DNA from 3 places in the Streptomyces sp. NPDC059866 genome. Region 3 is predicted to be linked to each of the others. Evidence: riboswitches for the same ligand, from Rfam matches in the RefSeq annotation. Region 3 holds a riboswitch; each other region holds the start of a gene.
What was found. A riboswitch is a leader RNA that binds a small molecule or an ion and turns the genes downstream of it on or off. The one in region 3 is predicted to bind cobalamin.
Positions count from the first base shown of each region.

Region 1: it holds a riboswitch for cobalamin, as region 3 does, so the genes downstream of both, ACFV7R_RS03990 (gamma-glutamyltransferase family protein) here and ACFV7R_RS06775 (FecCD family ABC transporter permease) in region 3, are expected to answer to the same signal.
Region 2: it holds a riboswitch for cobalamin, as region 3 does, so the genes downstream of both, ACFV7R_RS20570 (energy-coupling factor ABC transporter permease) here and ACFV7R_RS06775 (FecCD family ABC transporter permease) in region 3, are expected to answer to the same signal.

Region 1 is NZ_JBHWJT010000002.1:379,631-386,063, forward strand. Features, by position in the region: gene ACFV7R_RS03980 (phytoene desaturase family protein) at 1-1,074, opposite strand, end outside; gene ACFV7R_RS03985 (inositol monophosphatase family protein) at 1,183-2,028, opposite strand; gene ACFV7R_RS03990 (gamma-glutamyltransferase family protein) at 2,143-3,969, opposite strand; cobalamin riboswitch at 4,155-4,306, opposite strand; gene ACFV7R_RS03995 (superoxide dismutase) at 4,527-5,168, opposite strand; gene ACFV7R_RS04000 (GNAT family N-acetyltransferase) at 5,550-6,125, shown strand; gene ACFV7R_RS04005 (ABC transporter substrate-binding protein) at 6,270-6,433, shown strand, end outside.
Region 2 is NZ_JBHWJT010000012.1:242,932-249,364, reverse strand. Features, by position in the region: gene ACFV7R_RS20585 (methylmalonyl-CoA mutase family protein) at 1-212, shown strand, start outside; gene scpA (methylmalonyl-CoA mutase) at 212-2,389, shown strand; gene meaB (methylmalonyl Co-A mutase-associated GTPase MeaB) at 2,386-3,387, shown strand; cobalamin riboswitch at 3,448-3,632, shown strand; gene ACFV7R_RS20570 (energy-coupling factor ABC transporter permease) at 3,662-4,351, shown strand; gene ACFV7R_RS20565 (energy-coupling factor ABC transporter substrate-binding protein) at 4,348-4,692, shown strand; gene cbiQ (cobalt ECF transporter T component CbiQ) at 4,693-5,442, shown strand; gene ACFV7R_RS20555 (energy-coupling factor ABC transporter ATP-binding protein) at 5,439-6,278, shown strand; gene ACFV7R_RS20550 (DUF4142 domain-containing protein) at 6,384-6,433, shown strand, end outside.
Region 3 is NZ_JBHWJT010000004.1:55,692-62,124, forward strand. Features, by position in the region: gene ACFV7R_RS06755 (hypothetical protein) at 1-189, opposite strand, end outside; gene ACFV7R_RS06760 (hypothetical protein) at 186-392, opposite strand; partial or broken gene ACFV7R_RS06765 (helix-turn-helix domain-containing protein) at 508-1,341, shown strand; gene ACFV7R_RS06770 (DUF397 domain-containing protein) at 1,323-1,556, shown strand; cobalamin riboswitch at 2,576-2,712, shown strand; gene ACFV7R_RS06775 (FecCD family ABC transporter permease) at 2,757-3,806, shown strand; gene ACFV7R_RS06780 (ABC transporter ATP-binding protein) at 3,806-4,561, shown strand; gene ACFV7R_RS06785 (ABC transporter substrate-binding protein) at 4,587-5,585, shown strand; gene ACFV7R_RS06790 (protein phosphatase) at 5,590-6,033, opposite strand; gene ACFV7R_RS06795 (ABC transporter substrate-binding protein) at 6,299-6,433, shown strand, end outside.

The sequences.
Region 1 (6,433 bases), on a different contig from region 3:
ATGGCCGTACGCCCAGAAGACGTGCCGGCCCGCCGGTGCGCGGGTGGGGTCGGCGACGCTGGGCTGCACGGTGATGAGGAACGGCCGGTCGGGCGCGCGGCCCTCGCGCGAGGCGGCGCGCAGCGCGGTGCCGATCTCCCCCGTGTCGGCGCCGATCTGCACGGTTCCGGCGCTGCGCGGCTCCTCGGCGGTCCACGGCACCGGGCCGTCCAGGGCGTAGTCGACCTTGAAGACGCCGGGGCCGTATCGGTAGCCCTCGTAGTAGCGGCCGAAGCCCGCGATGCGGGCCAGGGCGGTGGGTGAGGTGTCGAAGACGTACGCCCGGGCGGGCGGCAGGTCGTCGAGGCGCTTGACCTCGTAGTCGGTGTGGACCGTGCCGCCGAGGTCCTTCAGGTATGTGGCGAGGGCGTCCGAGATGGACTGGGAGCCGCCGCGGGCCACGGGCCAGCCGCGGGCGTGCGCGGCGAGCGCGAAGACCAGGCCGATGGCGCCGGTGGCGAGGCCGGTGAGCGGGGCCATCACATGGGCGACGAGACCGGCGAAGAGGGTCTTGGCCCGTTCGTCGCGGAAGCGCCGCATCAGCCAGGTGGACGGAGGAAGCCCGACCAGGCCGAACCGGGCGAGGGTCACCGGGTCGCGGGGCAGCGCGGTGAGCGGCAGGGACATGAAGTCGCGGGCGAGGGTGTCCCAGTGGGGCAGGAAGGGCGCCACCAGCCTGCGGTACGCGCCCGCGTCGCGCGGGCCGAAGGAGGCGGCCGTCTCGCCGACCGACCGGGACAGGACCGCGGCGGTGCCGTCGGTGAAGGGGTGCGCCATGGGCAGCTCGGGGTGGAGCCATTCCAGGCCGTAGCGGTCCAGGGGCAGGGCGCGGAACGCGGGTGAGTTGATGCCGAGCGGGTGCGCCGCCGAGCACGGGTCGTGGCGGAAGCCGGGCAGGGTGAGCTCTGCGGTGCGCGCTCCCCCGCCGATCGTGTCCCGGGCCTCGAAGACGGCCACGGAGAAGCCGCGGCGGGCCAGCTCCACGGCAGCGGTCAGTCCGTTCGGCCCCGCACCCACCACGACCGCATCGAGCATCGACGGCACCTTCGGACCCCTTCGTCAGCCGATGGCCACTGAGGATCAGGATATGCCGGGGTACTGACAGTGCTCGGCGACGGGGTGGCCCCGAGGCCTGCTCCGGGCTCAGACCGACGACGCCAGCAGCCCCGCCACCCGGCGTGCTGTCGCCGCGTCGCGGGCCGCGGTGAACGGCAGGGCGTTGCCGCCCGTGATGCGGAACGGCTCACCCGTGCGGGTCAGGTGGGCGCCGCCCGCCTCCTCGACCAGCAGCAGGCCTGCCGCGTGATCCCAAGCCGCTTCCCACGAGAAGGCCGTGGCGTCCAACTCGCCGCGGGCGACGGCGAGATATTCCAGGCCTGCCGAACCGCAGTCGCGGGGTGCGACGCCGTCCGTCCACAGGCCGAGCAGGGCGCGCTTCTGGTCGTCCGTCGTGTAGTCCGGGTGGGACGTGGCGACCTTGAGGTCCCGTCCGGGTGCGGGCGGGCCGGCGAACAGCCGCTCGCCGTCGAGGAAGGCGCCCTGTCCCCGTACGGCCGTGGCGAGTTGGTCGCGGGCGGGGGCGTATGTCCACGAGGCGAGCACGACGCCGCTCTGCGCGAGCGCGACCAGGGTGCAGAAGCCGTCGTCGCCGTGTACGAACTGGCGGGTGCCGTCGACGGGATCGACGATCCAGACCGGGGCGTCGCCCCGTATCGCCTCGTACGACGCGGGGTTGGCGTGCACCGCCTCCTCGCCGACGACCACGGAGCCGGGCAGGAGCGCGCCGAGCGCCACGGTGAGGTACTGCTCGGCCAGGCGGTCGGCGTCCGTCACCAGGTCGTGCGGGCCGCTCTTCTCGTCGACCTCGTGGGCGGCCAGCTGACGGAAACGCGGCATGATTTCGGCCGCGGCGGCCTTGCGGACCGCCTCCTCCACGTCGGCCGAGTGGCGGGCGAGAAACTCGTCGATGGTTTCGTTGTCTTCGATCATGCCTCCATGAGAGCACGCGCCACTGACAATCCCCACCCTGCGAGTGCACTACGGGTGGAATCGGCATGAACTCCCGATGCTGCACCCCACGGCAAGAAAGGGACATTCGGGACATCACCGGCCCACTGCGTACCCCTGCATCCCCCGCGGATTGGCCGCCGCCGACAGGATGCCGCTCTCCGGATACCGGGCGACCGCGCACAGCCGGCCCTCGGACCAGTCGTCACCGACCGTGACGTCATGGCCGCGCCGCCGCAGCTCCGCCACGACAGCGGGGTCCGTCCGCGCCTCGACGGTGACACTGCCCGGGTACATCCCGCGCGGGTAGAAGGAACCGGGGAAGCTGTCGTTGTGCCAGTTCGGCGCGTCGATCGCGCCCTGGAGATCGAGGCCGCCGCGTACCGGAGCGCGCAGGGCGACCGCCAGGAAGAAGTGGAGCTGCCACTGGTCCTGCTGGTCGCCGCCGGGCGTGCCGAACGCCATGACCGGCGTCCCGTCACGCAGGGCGATGGACGGTGTCAGAGTGGTGCGTGGCCTGCGCCCCGGCGTGAGCGAGTTCGGCAGGCCCTCCTCCAGCCAGGTCATCTGCAACCGGGTGCCGAGCGGGAAGCCCAGTTCGGGCACGACGGGGTTGGACTGCAGCCAGCCGCCGCTGGGCGTGGCGGCGACCATGTTGCCCCAGCGGTCGACGATGTCGAGATGGCAGGTGTCGCCGCGGGTACCGCCGTCGGCGGCGACGTCGGGTTCGCCCGGCACGGGGGCCGTCGGGCTCTTGGCGACGGTCGGCTCCCCGGCTCCCGGCGCGCCGAGGCCCGCGACGCCGGTGGCGGCCCCTCGCGCATGGGCGCACAGCCGCGGGGTGCGCCCTCCCGGGCTCCCCGGCCGCAGCTCGTACGACGCCCTGTCGCCGACGAGCTCACGCCGTGCCGCGTTGTAGACGCCCGACAGCAGCTCCTCGAGCGGCACCTCGGCCGCGTCGCCGTACCAGGCCTCCCGGTCGGCCATGGCGAGTTTGCAGCCCTCGATCAGCAGGTGGACGTAGTCCGCGGAGCCGTACGGGGGCAGTTCGGACGGGAGCAGTGCGAGCTGCTGCAGGAGGACCGGGCCCTGGCTCCAGGGGCCGGCCTTGCACAGGGTCCAGCCGTTCCAGTCGTACGTCACCGGCGCCTCGTAGCTCGCGGACCAGCCGGCGAGGTCGGCGGCCGTGAGCGTGCCGGTGTGGTGCTTACCGCTGGTGTCCAGGGTGGGCCGGTGTGCCTGCCGTACCAGCGCCTCGGCGATGAAACCGGTGCGCCACACCTGCCGTGCCGCCTCGATCTGCCCCTCGCGGTCCCCCGCCCCGGCGACCTCGGCGAGCAGCCGCTGCCAGGTGGCGGCGAGCGCGGGATTGCGCAGCAGCCGGCCGGGCCGGGGCGCCCGGCCGCCCGGAAGATAGACCTCCGCGGACGTGGTCCACTCGGTCTCGAACAGCTCGCGCACGGTCTCGACGGTCTCGCCGACACGCTCCACGGGCGCGTGCCCGTGCTCCGCGTATCCGATGGCGTACTTCAGGACGTCGGCGAGGGACTTGGTGCCGTGGTCGCGGAGCAGGAGCATCCAGGCGTCGAACGCACCGGGGACGGCCGCCGCAAGGGGCCCGGTACCGGGTACGAGATCCAAACCGAGTCCCCTGTAGTGCGCGACCGTCGCTCCGGCCGGCGCCACGCCCTGCCCGCACAGCACCCGCACCTCGCCGCCCGCCGGAGCGAGCAGGATCGGCACCTCACCGGCGGGCCCGTTCAGGTGCGGCTCGACGACATGCAGCACGAAGGCGCCCGCCACGACAGCGTCGTAGGCGTTGCCGCCGTCCTCCAGGACCGCCATCGCCGACTGCGAGGCCAGCCAGTGAGTGGAGGACACCATGCCGAAGGTGCCCTGGAGGGTGGGGCGGGTGGTGAACATACGGCCTCTCACCTCGTTGTTTCCGCGCATCGGCCGGACCGGTCGGCGCTCAGGTCTGTCCTGGGGAGAATGTGGGGAGTTCGGGCCAGAGCTCTCCTCCGCCCGCTCCCCCAGCAGGCTATCGATCGCCATGCGCCCCTTCTTCCCCGCCTCCGGCACGAGGGACGCGTACGTGCGCCTCAGCACAAGGACCGGGTGGCGAAGGCCATCTCCGGGATCGACGCCGAGGACACCACGATCCTGTGTTCGGGATCCGCTCGCCGATCACAGTGGCGGGACCGCGCCGGATGCACACCGGCTTCCTCGTTCCGCCGTCGCCTTTGTCGCCGGACGTCATGGGGACGGGGCCGGCCCGAGGGCACGCCGAGCGGTCGGCCGCCGGGTACGGACGGCAGGGGCGTGTCGACACCGAGATCCTCGTACGGTCCGCCGGTGGATGAGCCACAGAAGGGCTCCCTCAAGTCACGTCCTCGCGGGAGCCCTTCCTTGTGCCGCCTGCAAGTGAAGGGTGAGAAGACGATCACGAGCAGGACATCTGTGTCGACGCGGCTACGGCGTCACGGCGCGAGCAGCAGGCTGTCGCCGCGCTCCTTGGCCGCCGCGTAGCGCTTGGCCACGTCCTGCCAGTTGACGACCTGCCACATGGCCTCGATGAAGTCGACCTTCTGGTTGCGGTACTGCAGGTAGAAGGCGTGCTCCCAGGCGTCGAAGACGAGGATCGGGGTCGAGCCCTGGCCGACGTTGCCCTGGTGGTCGTAGACCTGCTCGACGATCAGGCGCCCGCTGAGCGGCTCGTAGGCGAGGACGCCCCAGCCGGAGCCCTGGGTGGTGGCCGACACCTTGGACAGCTGGGCCTTGAAGTGGGCGAACGAGCCGAAGGACTCGGCGATCGCGTCCGCCAGTTCGCCCACGCCGTCCTTCTCCAGCGGCTCGCCGCCGCCGTCACCGGTCATGTTGTGCCAGTAGATCGAGTGCAGGATGTGCCCGGAGAGGTGAAAGGCCAGGTTCTTCTCCAGGACGTTGATCGACCCCCACACCTCCTTGTCCCGCGCCTCCGCGAGCTGCTCCAGCGTGTCGTTGGCGCCCTTCACGTACGCCGCGTGGTGCTTGTCGTGGTGCAGCTCGATGATCTCGGGGCTGATGACCGGGGCGAGGGCCGCGTAGTCGTACGGGAGCTCCGGGAGCGTGTAAACCGCCATGTCCAACATCCTCCGACCTAATTGCAACTCATGTGCAACTGCACGCTAACAGCAGGAGCAGAGCCATGCCGATCAGGCGTTGGTCCTAGGACCATGAGCCGTGCCACGGAAGGCGCAGAAACCGGCACTCCGGCCTTGGGCATCGTCCGCGACGAACGCCGGCTCCAGCTCCGGCGGATCCAGGATGAGCGCGCAGAACCCAGCAGCCGCAGCACTCGACAGTCCGCGCAGTCCGGGTACACAACACTCGGGAGTTATTGCACACTAGTCGCAATAACTAGTCATCTGCAGAAGGGGTACTGCGTGAGGTCTGACCGGCCCATCGGCTTCCCTGCGGCACGCGGCTCCACACCCGGCACCAACGGCTGCCGCACAGGCGGCCTGACGGCCACGGACATCCGCCTCTGCACCGGTGAGGAGTTGCTGACGCACGCCACCGCGCTGCACTCCGTGTACGTCGACGCCTTCTGCGCCCCGCCCTGGAACGAGGACGAGGAGAAGGCGGTCGAGTTCGTCGGCCGGCTCGCCGGGACCGTGCACCGGCCGGGCTTCACCGCCGCGCTCGCGCCGGCGGGTTCGGCCGTGGCAGGCTTCGCCACGGCCTGGACCACCCGTGCCCCCTTCCCCACGGACCGCTGCTACCCGCAGGCCGCCGCCGGCCTCGGCCCCGAGCGCACCGTGCAGTGGCTGTGCGGCGCCCGCGAGATCGACGAACTCGCCGTCCGCCCCGCCGCCCGGGGCACCGGCCTCGCCGCCGCACTCCTCGATGCCGTCATCGCCGACGCTCCGGAAGGCCGCGCGTGGCTGCTCACTTCGATCCGGGCACCCCGGGCCGTCGCCTTCTACCGCGGCCAGGGCTGGACCCAGGCCACTCATCCCTCTCCACAGGGGTCAGGTATCGCCGTCTTCCTCGGCCCGCACCATCCGGCCCGTAGGACTGCCGGCCTGCCGTTATGACCGCGTACCTCCGCCCGCGTGGTGACAAGACCGCACCGCAGGGCCCGCCGACCGGCGACGGACTGATGCCTGGTGTGCCCGGGTAACCCTCCAATCGCAATTGACATGCAACAACGTTCTACAAGCAACAAGGTTGTGAGGCTCATGACGACCCGTCGAATACGAGGTGCCGCCGTCACGGCGGCGGCGATGGTGGCCGGGGTCGCCGCCTGCTCCGCCCCGAGCAGCGGCGGGAGCGACGGCAAGTCCGCCGACTCCGTCGTGATCGGGGTGGCCTCCGAACCGGACACCCTCAGTCCGCTGCTCGG
Region 2 (6,433 bases), on a different contig from region 3:
GCGGCGCCACCGAGGCCTGCCTGTGCTCCAGCGACGCGCTGTACGAGGAGCAGGCCGCGCAGGCCGCCGAGGACCTGCGGAAGGCGGGCGCCCGCCAGGTGTTCCTGGCCGGGCGTCCCGGCCGGTACAGCGGTGTCGACGCCTACGTCTTCGCCGGCTGCGACGCCGTCGCCGTGCTCTCCGCCACCCTCGATCGCATGGGAGTGTCCTGATGGGAGGAATCCCCGACTTCGCCGGAGTCGAGCTGGGGACCCCGGCCGCCGACGGGGGCGCCGACGAGTGGCGCACGGCCGTGAAGAAGGCCACCGGCGGCGACGACCTGCTCTGGGAGACCCCGGAGGGCATCACCGTCAAGCCGCTGTACACCGGGCAGGACCTGGAGGGCCTGGACTTCCTGGACACCTACCCGGGTATCGCCCCGTACCTGCGCGGCCCGTACCCGACGATGTACGTCAACCAGCCCTGGACGATCCGCCAGTACGCGGGCTTCTCCACGGCGGAGGAGTCCAACGCCTTCTACCGGCGCAACCTGGCGGCCGGTCAGAAGGGTCTGTCGGTCGCCTTCGACCTGCCGACGCACCGCGGCTACGACAGCGACCACCCGCGGGTGACCGGTGACGTCGGCATGGCGGGCGTGGCGATCGACTCGATCTACGACATGCGGCAGCTCTTCGACGGCATCCCGCTGGACAGGATGACCGTGTCGATGACGATGAACGGCGCCGTGCTGCCGGTGCTCGCGCTGTACATCGTGGCGGCGGAGGAACAGGGCGTACCGCCCGAGAAGCTGGCCGGGACCATCCAGAACGACATCCTCAAGGAGTTCATGGTCCGCAACACGTACATCTATCCGCCGAAGCCGTCGATGCGGATCATCTCCGACATCTTCGCCTTCACCTCGCAGCGGATGCCCCGCTACAACTCCATCTCCATCTCCGGCTACCACATCCAGGAGGCCGGCGCGACGGCCGACCTGGAGCTGGCGTACACCCTCGCCGACGGCGTGGAGTACCTCCGGGCCGGGCGGGAGGCCGGGCTGGACGTGGACGCGTTCGCGCCGCGGCTGTCCTTCTTCTGGGCGATCGGCATGAACTTCTTCATGGAGATCGCCAAGCTGCGGGCGGCCCGCCTGCTGTGGGCGAAGCTGGTGAAGCAGTTCGACCCGAAGAACGCCAAGTCCCTGTCCCTGCGCACCCATTCGCAGACCTCCGGCTGGTCGCTGACCGCACAGGACGTGTTCAACAACGTGACCCGCACGTGCGTGGAGGCGATGGCCGCCACCCAGGGCCACACCCAGTCGCTGCACACCAACGCCCTCGACGAGGCCCTCGCCCTGCCCACCGACTTCTCCGCGCGGATCGCCCGCAACACCCAGCTGCTGATCCAGCAGGAGTCGGGCACGACCCGGGTGATCGACCCCTGGGGCGGCAGCGCCTACGTCGAGAAGCTGACGTACGACCTGGCCCGCCGCGCCTGGCAGCACATCCAGGAGGTCGAGCAGGCGGGCGGCATGGCGCAGGCCATCGACGCGGGCATTCCGAAGCTGCGCGTGGAGGAGGCGGCGGCGCGCACCCAGGCCCGGATCGACTCCGGGCGGCAGCCGGTGATCGGCGTGAACAAGTACCGGGTGGACACCGACGAGCAGATCGAGGTCCTCAAGGTCGACAACTCCTCCGTGCGCGCCCAGCAGATCGAGAAGCTGCGGCGGCTGCGCGAGGAGCGCGACGAGACCGCCTGCCGGGACGCGCTGGACGCGCTGACCCGGGCCGCGGGCGGTGACGGCAACCTGCTGGAACTGGCGGTGCACGCGGCCCGCGCCAAGGCGACCGTCGGGGAGATCTCCGACGCCCTGGAGAAGGTGTACGGACGGCACGCGAGCCAGATCCGTACGATCTCCGGCGTGTACCGCAACGAAACCGGCGAGTCCCCGTCCGTCGACCGCACCCGCGCGCTCGTGGACTCCTTCGAGGAGGCCGAGGGCCGTCGTCCGCGCATCCTGGTCGCCAAGATGGGCCAGGACGGCCACGACCGCGGCCAGAAGGTGATCGCCACCGGGTTCGCCGACCTCGGTTTCGACGTGGACGTCGGCCCGCTGTTCCAGACGCCCGCCGAGGTCGCCCGGCAGGCGGTGGAGGCGGACGTGCACATCGTGGGCGTCTCCTCGCTGGCCGCCGGCCACCTCACGCTCGTACCGGCGCTGCGCGAGGAGCTGGCGGCTGAGGGGCGCGAGGACATCATGATCGTGGTGGGCGGAGTGATCCCGCCGCAGGACGTGCCGACCCTGCTGGAGATGGGCGCGGCGGCCGTGTTCCCGCCGGGGACGGTGATCCCGGACGCGGCATACGACCTTCTGCAGCGGCTGGCAGCCGGCCTCGGACACGAGCTGTGATCGATCTCGACGCATATGTGAAGGGTGTGCTCGACGGGAAGCGGGCGATGGTGGCCCGGGCCATCACCCTCGTCGAGTCCACCCGTCCCCAGCACCGGGCACTGGCGCAGGAGTTGCTGACCGAGCTGCTGCCGCACAGCGGGAAGGCACGGCGGATCGGGGTCAGCGGGGTGCCCGGCGTGGGCAAGTCGACGTTCATCGACGCGTTCGGCACGCTGCTCACCTCGCTCGGCCACCGGGTCGCCGTGCTCGCCGTCGACCCGTCGTCGACCCGTACGGGCGGCTCGATCCTGGGCGACAAGACGCGGATGGAGCGCCTGGCGGTCGACCCGGCGGCGTTCGTCCGGCCCTCCCCCACCGCCGGCACGCTCGGCGGCGTCGCCAAGGCGACCCGTGAGTCGATCGTGGTGATGGAGGCCGCGGGCTACGACGTGGTGCTGGTGGAGACGGTCGGCGTCGGCCAGTCGGAGACCGCGGTGGCCGACATGGTCGACTCCTTCCTGCTGCTGACCCTGGCCCGCACCGGCGACCAGCTGCAGGGCATCAAGAAGGGCGTCCTGGAGCTGGCGGACGTGATCGCCGTGAACAAGGCGGACGGCCCGCACGAGCGCGACGCCCGCGCCGCGGCACGGGAGTTGTCGGGCGCCCTGCGTCTCATGCACGGCAAGGACGCCGCCTGGACCCCGCCCGTCCTGCACTGCAGTGCCCGTGAGTCGACCGGCCTGGACACCGTGTGGGAGCGCCTGGAGCAGCACCGCACCCTCCTGGACTCCACCGGCCGGCTCGCCGCCAAGCGCCGCGACCAGCAGGTCGACTGGACCTGGAGCATGGTCCGCGACGAACTGCTGGGCCGCCTGCACGCGGACCCGGCGGTACGGGCCCTCGCACCGGAACTCGAACAGCAGGTCAGGGACGGGCAGTTGACGGCCACGCTCGCGGCGGAACGGCTGCTCGACGCCTTCGGGGGAGCCGGCGACGGCGCGTCCCGCGGGGCGTGAGCGGGCGTCCGCCGCCCGCACGCCTCCCGGGGTGCGCTTGTCTCCACCCCTGACCGGGCACTACTGTCACCACGCCTTGGTGCACGGGAAATCCGGTGAAACACCGGTGCGGCCCTCGCCACTGTGATCGGGAAGTCCGGCTCCGGCCCTCACGGGCAGCCACTGGGTCCTTGTGACCCGGGAAGGCGGAGCACGGGCGGTGGTACCCGTCAGCCAGGAGACCGGCCAAGGCACGTCAACCATCCACGAGGTGCTGGAGAGGGTCTGCTGAGCCATGCACATAGCCGAGGGTTTTCTGCCTCCTGCGCACGCGGTCGCCTGGGGCGCCGCGTCCGCGCCGTTCGTCGTCCACGGAGTCCGGTCACTCACCCGTGAGGTCAGGGAGCACCCCGAGAGCACACTGCTCCTCGGCGCCTCCGGAGCCTTCACCTTCGTCCTGTCGGCCCTGAAACTGCCCTCGGTGACCGGGAGTTGCTCCCATCCCACCGGCACCGGGCTGGGCGCGATCCTGTTCCGGCCGCCGGTCATGGCGGTACTGGGCACCATCACCCTGCTCTTCCAGGCGCTGCTGCTCGCGCACGGCGGCCTGACCACGCTGGGCGCCAACGTCTTCTCCATGGCGATCGTCGGGCCGTGGGCCGGGTACGGGGTGTACCGGCTGCTGCGCCGGTACGACGTGCCGCTGATGGTCGCCGTCTTCTGCGGCGCGTTCGTCGCCGACCTGTCCACCTACTGCGTCACCAGCGTGCAGCTGGCGCTCGCCTTCCCCGACCCGGGCAGCGGATTCCTGGGCGCGCTCGGCAAGTTCGGCTCCATCTTCGCCGTCACCCAGATCCCGCTCGCGGTGAGCGAGGGGCTGCTCACGGTGCTGGTGATGCGTCTGCTGGTGCAGTCGAGCCGGGGTGAGCTGACCCGGCTCGGGGTGCTCCTGGCCGGCAACAAGACGGAGGCGGTGGCCCGATGAGCCGGAACGCGAAGATCAACTCCCTGCTGCTGCTCCTCGTGGCCGCGCTCGCGGTGCTGCCGCTGGCCCTCGGGCTCGGCGACGACGAGGAGGAGCCGTTCACGGGCGCCGACGGGCAGGCGGAGAAGGCCATCACCGAGATCGAGCCGGACTACGAGCCCTGGTTCTCGCCCCTGTACGAGCCGCCTTCCGGCGAGATCGAGTCGGCGTTGTTCTCGCTGCAGGCGGCCATCGGCGCGGGTGTCCTCGCCTACTACTTCGGGCTGCGGCGCGGGCGTCGGCAGGGCGAGAAGCGGGCGCTGGAGCGGCAGGGCGCCGACGGCGCCGACGAGCGGGTCTGAGTGCTGCCGATCGACGCGGCGGCGCACAGCAGTCGCTGGCGCCGCCGCCACCCCGTGGACAAGGCCGTGCTCGGGCTTGGACTCACCCTGCTCTCGATCTCGCTGCCGCCCTGGCCGGGTGCCGCCCTGGTCCTGGTGACGGCGCTCGTGGCGCTGCTCGGTCCGGCGGGCGTGCCCCGGCGCCGCCTGTGGCGGGCGTACCGGGTGCCGCTGGGCTTCTGCGTGACCGGAGCGGCCACCCTGCTCGTGCAGGTCGGCGGCCCGGGCGGGTTCGTGTCCCTGGCCGACGAGGGCCCGGTGCGCGCCGGGGAACTGCTGCTGCGCACCTCGGCCGCCTCGCTCGGCGTGCTGCTGTTCGCGTTCACCACCCCGATGTCCGATCTGCTGCCGCGGCTGGTGAAGGCCGGGGTGCCGGCGCCGGTCGTCGACGTGGCGCTGGTGACGTACCGCATGAGCTTCCTGCTGCTCGACTCCGTGCGCCGGATCCGGGACGCGCAGGCCGCCCGGCTCGGCCACACCACGCGGGCCGCGACCTGGCGTTCCCTGGCCGGGCTCGGCGCGACCGCCTTCGTCCGGGCCTTCGACCGGGCGGCGCGGCTGCAGACCGGGCTGGCCGGACGCGGCTACGACGGCACCCTGCGCGTCCTGGTGCCCGAGGCCCGCATCTCCGTCCGCTTCACGGCCGCGAGCACCGCCCTGCTGGCGGCGCTGGCCGCCCTCACCTTCGTACTGGAAAGGCCGCTGTCATGAGCGAGCCCGCGCTCGTCGCCCTGCGGGGCGCCTCCTTCGCCTACGAGGAGGGCCCCGTCGTGCTCGACGGCCTCGACTTCGCGATCCCCGAGGGGCGGGCGCTGGCCCTGCTCGGGCGCAACGGCAGCGGCAAGACCACGCTGATGCGGCTGCTCAGCGGCGGACTGCGGCCGCACACCGGGCAGTTGACGGTTCAGGGCCGGCCGGTGTCGTACGACCGGAAGGGCCTGACCCGGTTGCGGACCACCGTCCAGCTGGTGGTGCAGGACCCGGACGACCAGCTGTTCGCCGCGTCCGTCGCGCAGGACGTGTCCTTCGGGCCGCTGAACCTGGGGCTGCCCGACGCCGAGGTGCGCTCCCGCGTCGCCGAGGCGCTCGACGCCCTGGACATCGCCGGGCTGGCCGACCGGCCCACGCACCTGCTCTCGTACGGGCAGCGCAAACGGACCGCGATCGCCGGTGCCGTCGCCATGCGCCCGCGGGTGCTGATCCTCGACGAGCCGACCGCCGGGCTCGACCCGGACGGCCAGGAACGGCTGCTCGCCACCCTCGACGCCCTCCGCGAGAGCGGCACGACCGTGGTGATGGCGACCCATGACGTGGACCTGGCCCTGCGCTGGGCGGACGACGCGGCCCTGCTCACCCCGTCCGGCGTCCGCACCGGACCCGCGCCCGCGACCCTGGCCCGCACGGACCTCCTCCGGCAGGCCGGGCTGCGGCTGCCGTGGGGCGTCGCGGCAGCGGAACTGCTGCGGGCGCAGGGGCTGTTGGGCGAGAGTGCGGCCGGTCCGCGGACGGCGGAGGAGCTGGCCGCCGTGACGGCGACCGCCTTGTGATGCATGCCATACCGCGCACAGCAGTTTTTTACCCGGCTCGATGATTGCCGGGCGCCTGAGATCCGTACCTCTTGGCGTCCGGAGCCGTTCGCACCAGGAGGCAGAATGCGCCTGACGCGCAGCATGGTCGGAACCGTCTTCGTGGGCGGCGCGCT
Region 3 (6,433 bases):
GTTGGCGTGGGCGGTGGCCGCGCTGAGCCGCTCGGCCGCGGTGGCGTGGCGTAGGGCACCGGGCTCAGCGTCCCACTCCCGCCCGCCGCCGTACGGTCTCACCTGCACGTACGGCCCCTCATGCCCCATGACGACGCCCAGCCGCCCGGTTCGGGTGTCCACGACATACGACCCGACCGGGGGCTTCACCGGATCACCGCCGCGAGCCGTCGCGCGGTCTCCATCGAACACCGGCCCAGTTCCACCAGCGGACAGGGCGCCTCCCGGGCAAGGCTCGCCGGATCAAGTCGCAGTGACAGCAGGGTAATTCCGGCCTTTTCGAGTGCCGTCCGCAATTCGTTCAAGGTGTCCTCCGCCTCTTCGACGCACAGCGCCGAGTGTCGTGCTTCCACGTGGTTCCCCTTCGCCGTCGAGTTTCACGCTTTCCGACTCCAGAATGACCTGCTCGCCCTACACTCGGCAGAAGCCTGTGCACTACAACGCCGGGGCAGCGCAAGGGGATTGGCCATGGCCAACGGTTCACGTCAGGCGGCTTGGGAGTTCTTCGGGGCGGAGTTGAAGCGGCGGAGGGAGGACGCCGGGATCACTCAGGTGGAGTTAGGGGCTCGGGTATTTGTCTCCGGCGGATATATTGGGCAGTTCGAACAGGCGATTCGGAAGCCTCAGCTCGATGTGGCGCAGCGGATTGATGAGGCCCTGCAAACCGACGGTATTTTCGAACGGCTTTGGCGAAAGCTCATCAAGGAACAGCGATACGCGGAGTACTTCGCGCACGCGGCGGAGCTGGAGGCGCTCGCCACGAAGATCTGCGAGTTCGCGCCCACGCTGGTGCCGGGCCTGTTGCAGACAGCTGCATAAGCGAGGGCAGTCACCCTTGCGTCCAACCCGTTCGTCACCGACGAGTACGTCGAGGAAATGGTGGCCGCGCGGCTGGAGAGGTCCCGCATCCTCAAGGACGCTACAAAGCCGGAGTATTGGGCGATCCTGCATGAGAACGTGCTACGCGTCCCGGTCGGTGGGCACGCTGCGATGAGCGGGCAGTTGGCGCACGTAGCGACACTGGCGCGGGAGCGCAAGGTACTGGTCATGGTGCTGCCCTACGCGGCAGGGGCGTGCGCCTCCATGGCAGGCATGTTGCAGCTCATGGAGTTCGACGACGCACCGCCAACTGCATATACAGAGACGGCGTTTTCGGGAACGCTGCTCGACGATCCGGCGGTGGTGAAGCGGGCACAGCGAGCATACGATCTGCTCAGGGGCGCCGCTTTGTCGCCGGAGGCGTCCCTCGCCCTGATCGAGTCGGCGGCTGAGGATCACAGACGATGCGCGAGTACGACCTGAGCAACGCCTACTGGCGCAAGAGCACCTACAGCAACGGCGAAGGCGGCAGCTGCGTCGAGGTCGCCGACGGAGTCCCCGGCGTTGTCCCCGTCCGGGACAGCAAGGTGCCGCACGGTCCGGTGGTCGTGATCGGGTCGGCCGCGTGGACGGCGTTCGTCGGCACCGTCGGGGCCGCCCGCTTCTTTGCCAGTGTCGTGCTTCCACGAGCCGAGTAAAGGGCGCTGCGCGTCGGCTGCGCCGATCGGCCTGCGGCCGACCCTTGACTCGCCTCGCTCCAGCACGGGTGAGAAGCGAGCGAGCGGCCCGGAAAGGCGGGTGGCCGAGGCAGGCGGCCGCCTCCGTCGGCTGCGTCGGCGTCCGGGGTCGGCGGGCGCGGTCGCGCCTCGCATGCACGCCGGGCGGGCTTGGCGGCCTGCGGGTGGTGGGGGTGGGCGCGTCGGCGCGGCGGGGAGGCCGGGTGGGTTTGGCGGCTTGCGGTCGGTGGGTGGCGGGGTGGGCGTGTCAGCGGGGTGGTGGCACGCCGGGTCGGCTCAGCGGCTTGCGGTGAGCTGGTGGCGGGGACGGACACCCCCACGGCCGGTGGGCCGGGCCCCCAAGTCCCCTCACGCCACACGAGCCTCACCAACCCCACTCCTGCAGGTGATTGGAGGATCTGTGCCACAAGCAGGCACCCACGACCCGGGCCTTTTCGCCCGCTGGGTGGCACAGATCCTCCAAGCACTGCTCCTCGCCCGCGACCGGAGCGATCCGAGGGCGGGCCACCGCCGCCCCGGCGCTGCGGCCGCCGAACCGGCCCGGCCTGCCGCCACCCATCTGTCGCACCCGCCCCCACCTCCGCCCCCCCACCGGCCGGATGCCGCTGAGCCGACCCGGCGTGCCGCCACCCCGTCGACGCGCCCACCCCCACCACCCGCAAGCCGCCAAGCCCGCCCGGCGTGCATGCGAGGCGCGACCGCGCCCGCCAACCCCGGACGCCGACGCAGCCGACCCCACCCGCAAACAGGCCTCGGCCACCCGCCTTTCCGGGCCGCTCGCCCGCTTCTCACCCGTGCTGGAACGGACCGAGTCAAGGGTGGCCCGCAGGGCCATCGGCGCAGCCGACGCGGAGTGGAGCGCAGCGGAACGCAGCGCCCTTTACTCGGGCCGTGGAAGCACGACACTGGCCAAGAAGCGGGCGGCCCCGACGGTCACCTCGTCAGGTACGCCCTCCCCAGTCGGCCCCTGGGCGGTCACCTTCGCCGGCTGCTACGCTCACGGCGCCTCCCGCGGGGGAAGTCCGGTGAGAGTCCGGCGCTGACCCGCAACGGTGTGTGCGAGGACCCGACAGTCCACGTGCGAGCCCGATTACCCGTGGGCGGTGTGCCATCCGTTGATCGCTCGCCGTGGACTGCGAGCCGAGGCGAAGGACCGCCGCCGTGCGCCGACATCCAGGCCGGATACCCGTTTCCCTGTTGGTTGTCGTGCTCGGGTTCCTCCTGCTCGGGTCGCTCGTGTGCGGGGTGGGGCTGGGGGCCGCCGGGGTCGGCTGGGAAGACGTCTTCCGGTTCCTCGGGGCCGGTTTCACCGGCGGAGCCATCGGCGCCGGGGACGTGGCGGCGTACACCATCGTCTGGGAGATCCGGCTGTCGCGCGTCGTGCTCGCGGCTGTCGTCGGAGCGGGGCTCGCCACCGTCGGGGTCGCTGTGCAGGCGATGGTGCGGAATGCGCTCGCCGATCCGTTCGTGTTGGGGATCTCGTCCGGGGCCGCTGTCGGTGCCAACGCCGTGATCCTGCTGGGGGCGTTCGCCGGGCTCGGGGTGTGGGCGCTGTCCGTGTCCGCGTTCGGGTCCGCGCTCGCCGCCATGGCGATCGTGTACGCCGTCGCCCGGTCGGCGCACGGGCTGACGCCGCTGCGGCTGATTCTGACGGGGACGGCGATGGCGTACGGATTCGAGGCGCTCACCACGGTGATGGTGTTCGGCGCTGCCCGGGGCGAAGCCGCCCGGTCGGCGATGATGTGGCTGCTCGGGAGCCTGGGCGGGGCGACCTGGGCGCGGGTGCCGATCGTCGCGGTGACCGTGGTGGCCGGGTGGGCGTGGCTGCGGCTGCGCGCCGAGGCGTTGAACGCGCTGGCGATGGGGGATGAGACGTCCGCGGCGCTGGGAGTGCCGCCCGAGCGGTTGCGGCGGGAGTTGTTCCTGGTGACGGCGGCCGTGACGGGGACCGTCGTCGCGGTGAGCGGGGCGATCGGCTTCGTGGGGCTGATGGTGCCGCATGTCGTACGGATGCTGGTCGGCGCCGATCACCGGCGGGTGCTGGCTGTTGCTCCGCTCGCCGGGGCGGTGCTGCTGGTGTGGGCGGACGTGCTGTCGCGGCTGCTGTTCGCGCCGGTCGAGCTGCCGGTCGGGGTGATCACGGCGGTGGTGGGTGTGCCGGCGTTCCTGCTGCTGATGCGGCGGGGCGGTTACGCGTTCGGGGGGCGTTGATGCGGCTCGATGTGGAGGGCGTGTCGGTCGAGGCCGCCGGGGTGCGGCTGGTGGAGGACGTCCGGCTCGCTGTGGACAGCGGGGCGTTCGTGGGGCTGATCGGGCCCAACGGCAGTGGGAAGTCAACCCTGTTGCGGTGCGTGTACCGGGCGCTTCGGCCGGCCGCCGGGGTCGTACGGCTGGACGGCGACGACGTGCACGCCCTGGATCCGCGGGGCGTTGCGCGGCGGCTGGCCGCGTTGCCGCAGGAGTCGTCGGCCGAGTTCGACTTCACCGTGGCCGAGGTGGTGCGGATGGGGCGGCTGCCGCACCGGGGGCGTACCGCCGCCGAGGACGGAGCGGTCTGCGCCGAGGCCATGGAGCGGACGGGCGTCGGGCATCTCGCCGAGCGTGGGTTCCTCGCCCTGTCCGGGGGTGAGAAGCAGCGGGTGCTGATCGCGCGGGCGCTGGCGCAGCGCCCCCGGGTGCTGGTGCTGGACGAACCCACCAACCACCTCGACATCGCCCACCAGTTGGACGTCCTTTCGCTCGTCCGCGCCAGCGGGCTGACCGTGCTGGCCGCGCTGCACGATCTCAACCTCGCCGCCGCGCACTGCGATCTGCTGTACGTCGTGGAGGGGGGCCGGGTCGTGGCCTCCGGGCCGCCGCACGACGTGCTCCGACCGGAGCTGCTCGCCGAGGTGTTCGGGGTGCGGGCCCATCCCGTACGGCATCCGGAGACCGGCGCCGTGCAGTTGCTGTTCGACCTGCTTTAAGCCGACTCGCTAAGGAAACCCTCGTATGCGCAAGCCAGTTGCTGCCGTGCTCTCCGTCGCCGCTCTCGTCACCGCCGGCTGCGGCGCGCAGGTCGACACGTCGTCCGACGCGAAGGCCACGACGTCCGTCACCCTCACCAACTGCGGCAAGAAGGTCACCTACGACAAGGTCCCGAGCCGTGTGGTCACCAACGACGTCGGGATCACCGAGCTGATGTTCGCGCTCGGCCTGGAGGACCGGATGGCGGGGTTCGTCATGCCCGACGACAAGGGCGACCTGGACGGGGTGCCGTGGAAGGACGGCTACGACAAGGTGCCGTGGCTGTCGAAGGACCAGGTGACGAAGGAGAACGTCCTGGACGCCCGCGCGGACCTGGTCTTCGCCGGGTGGAACTACGGGTTCCGTGAGGACGCGGGCTTCACCCCGGACGCGTTGCGGGGGCTCGGCATCTCCTCGTACATCCTCACCGAGTCCTGCCGCAACGGCCGCACGGACACCTCCCGCGGCATCATGCCGCCGCTCGAGGCCCTGTACACGGACCTGACGAACCTGGGCAGGCTCTTCGGCGTCGAGGACCGGGCCGCCGAGCTGATCGCCGGCTTCCAGAAGCAGGTGGCCGACGTCGAGGCGAAGGCCCCCAAGGGCGCCGACCGTCCCAAGGTGTTCCTCTACGACAGCGGCGAGGACCAGCCCTTCACCTCCGGCCGCTACGCCGCACCCGACCAGATCATCGGCAAGGCGGGCGGCGTCAACGTCATGCACGACCTCGAGGACTCGTGGACGACGGTCGGCTGGGAAACGGTCGTCGAACGCAACCCCGACGTGATCGTCATCTGCGACTACGGGGACGTCAGCGCCGAGCAGAAGAAGCGGTTCCTGCTGTCGTACGCCCCGTTGCGGAACGTGTCGGCCGTCAAGCACCGGCGGATCTTCACGCTGGACTACGTCGACCTCGTGGAGAGCCCGCGGAACCCGTCGGCGATCGAACGCCTCGGGGCGTACCTCAGGGAAGGCCGGGGGTAAATCCTCACCCGGTAGCGAAGCCCCGCACATACCGCCGCTGCCACCACGTCTCCACCGCCCGCCGGTCATAGTGCGCGCGGACGTACGCCACCGCCTCCTCGGCCGGTACGCCGTCCAGGACGGCCAGGCAGGCCAGGGCCGTGCCGGTGCGTCCGCGGCCGCCGCCGCAGGCGATCTCGACCCGCTCGCGGGCGGCGCGTTCCCAGGCCTCGGCGAGGGCCGCGCGAGCGTCGGCGCGGTCCGCCGGGAGGCGGAAGTCGGGCCAGCGGACCCAGCGGGAGTCCCAGGGGACGGCGGGGGGCCGCTTGCCGAGCAGGTAGAGGCCGTACGACGGGCTGGGCGGCCCTGGTGCGAGGGGACGCCGCAGACCGCGTCCCCGCACCAGTCGCCCCGACGGCAGCCGGAGTACGCCCGCCGCCTGCTCGTCCCACAGCTCCTGCGTCTCCACCGGATCGGTCTCCAAGGGATCAGTGTTCACGGGGTCATTCTCCAGGGGGTCGGTCAGGCCGCCCGTGCACTCACCTGCATCAACTCCCGCCGTTTCATACCGCCATTGGTGTGACCTCTGGCGGATACGCCATTCGTGTGTGATCCCTTGACCGCCCTCACGGCCGCTCCTATGGTCGCGTGACCGGACGTAGGACGTCGTATCTCCTGATCGTCCGAATAGTCAGAATCATCCGACCGCCTCCCCCACCCCTCCCGGAGGACCCGTGCGCGACGTGACCCACGACGTTCCGGCGCTGCACCGCCGCTCGTTCCTGAAGTACACCGGCGTTCTCGGTGCCGCCGCCGCGGTCTCCGCGTCACTGTCCGCGTGTTCGGCCGGCCCGGAGTCCACCAATGAC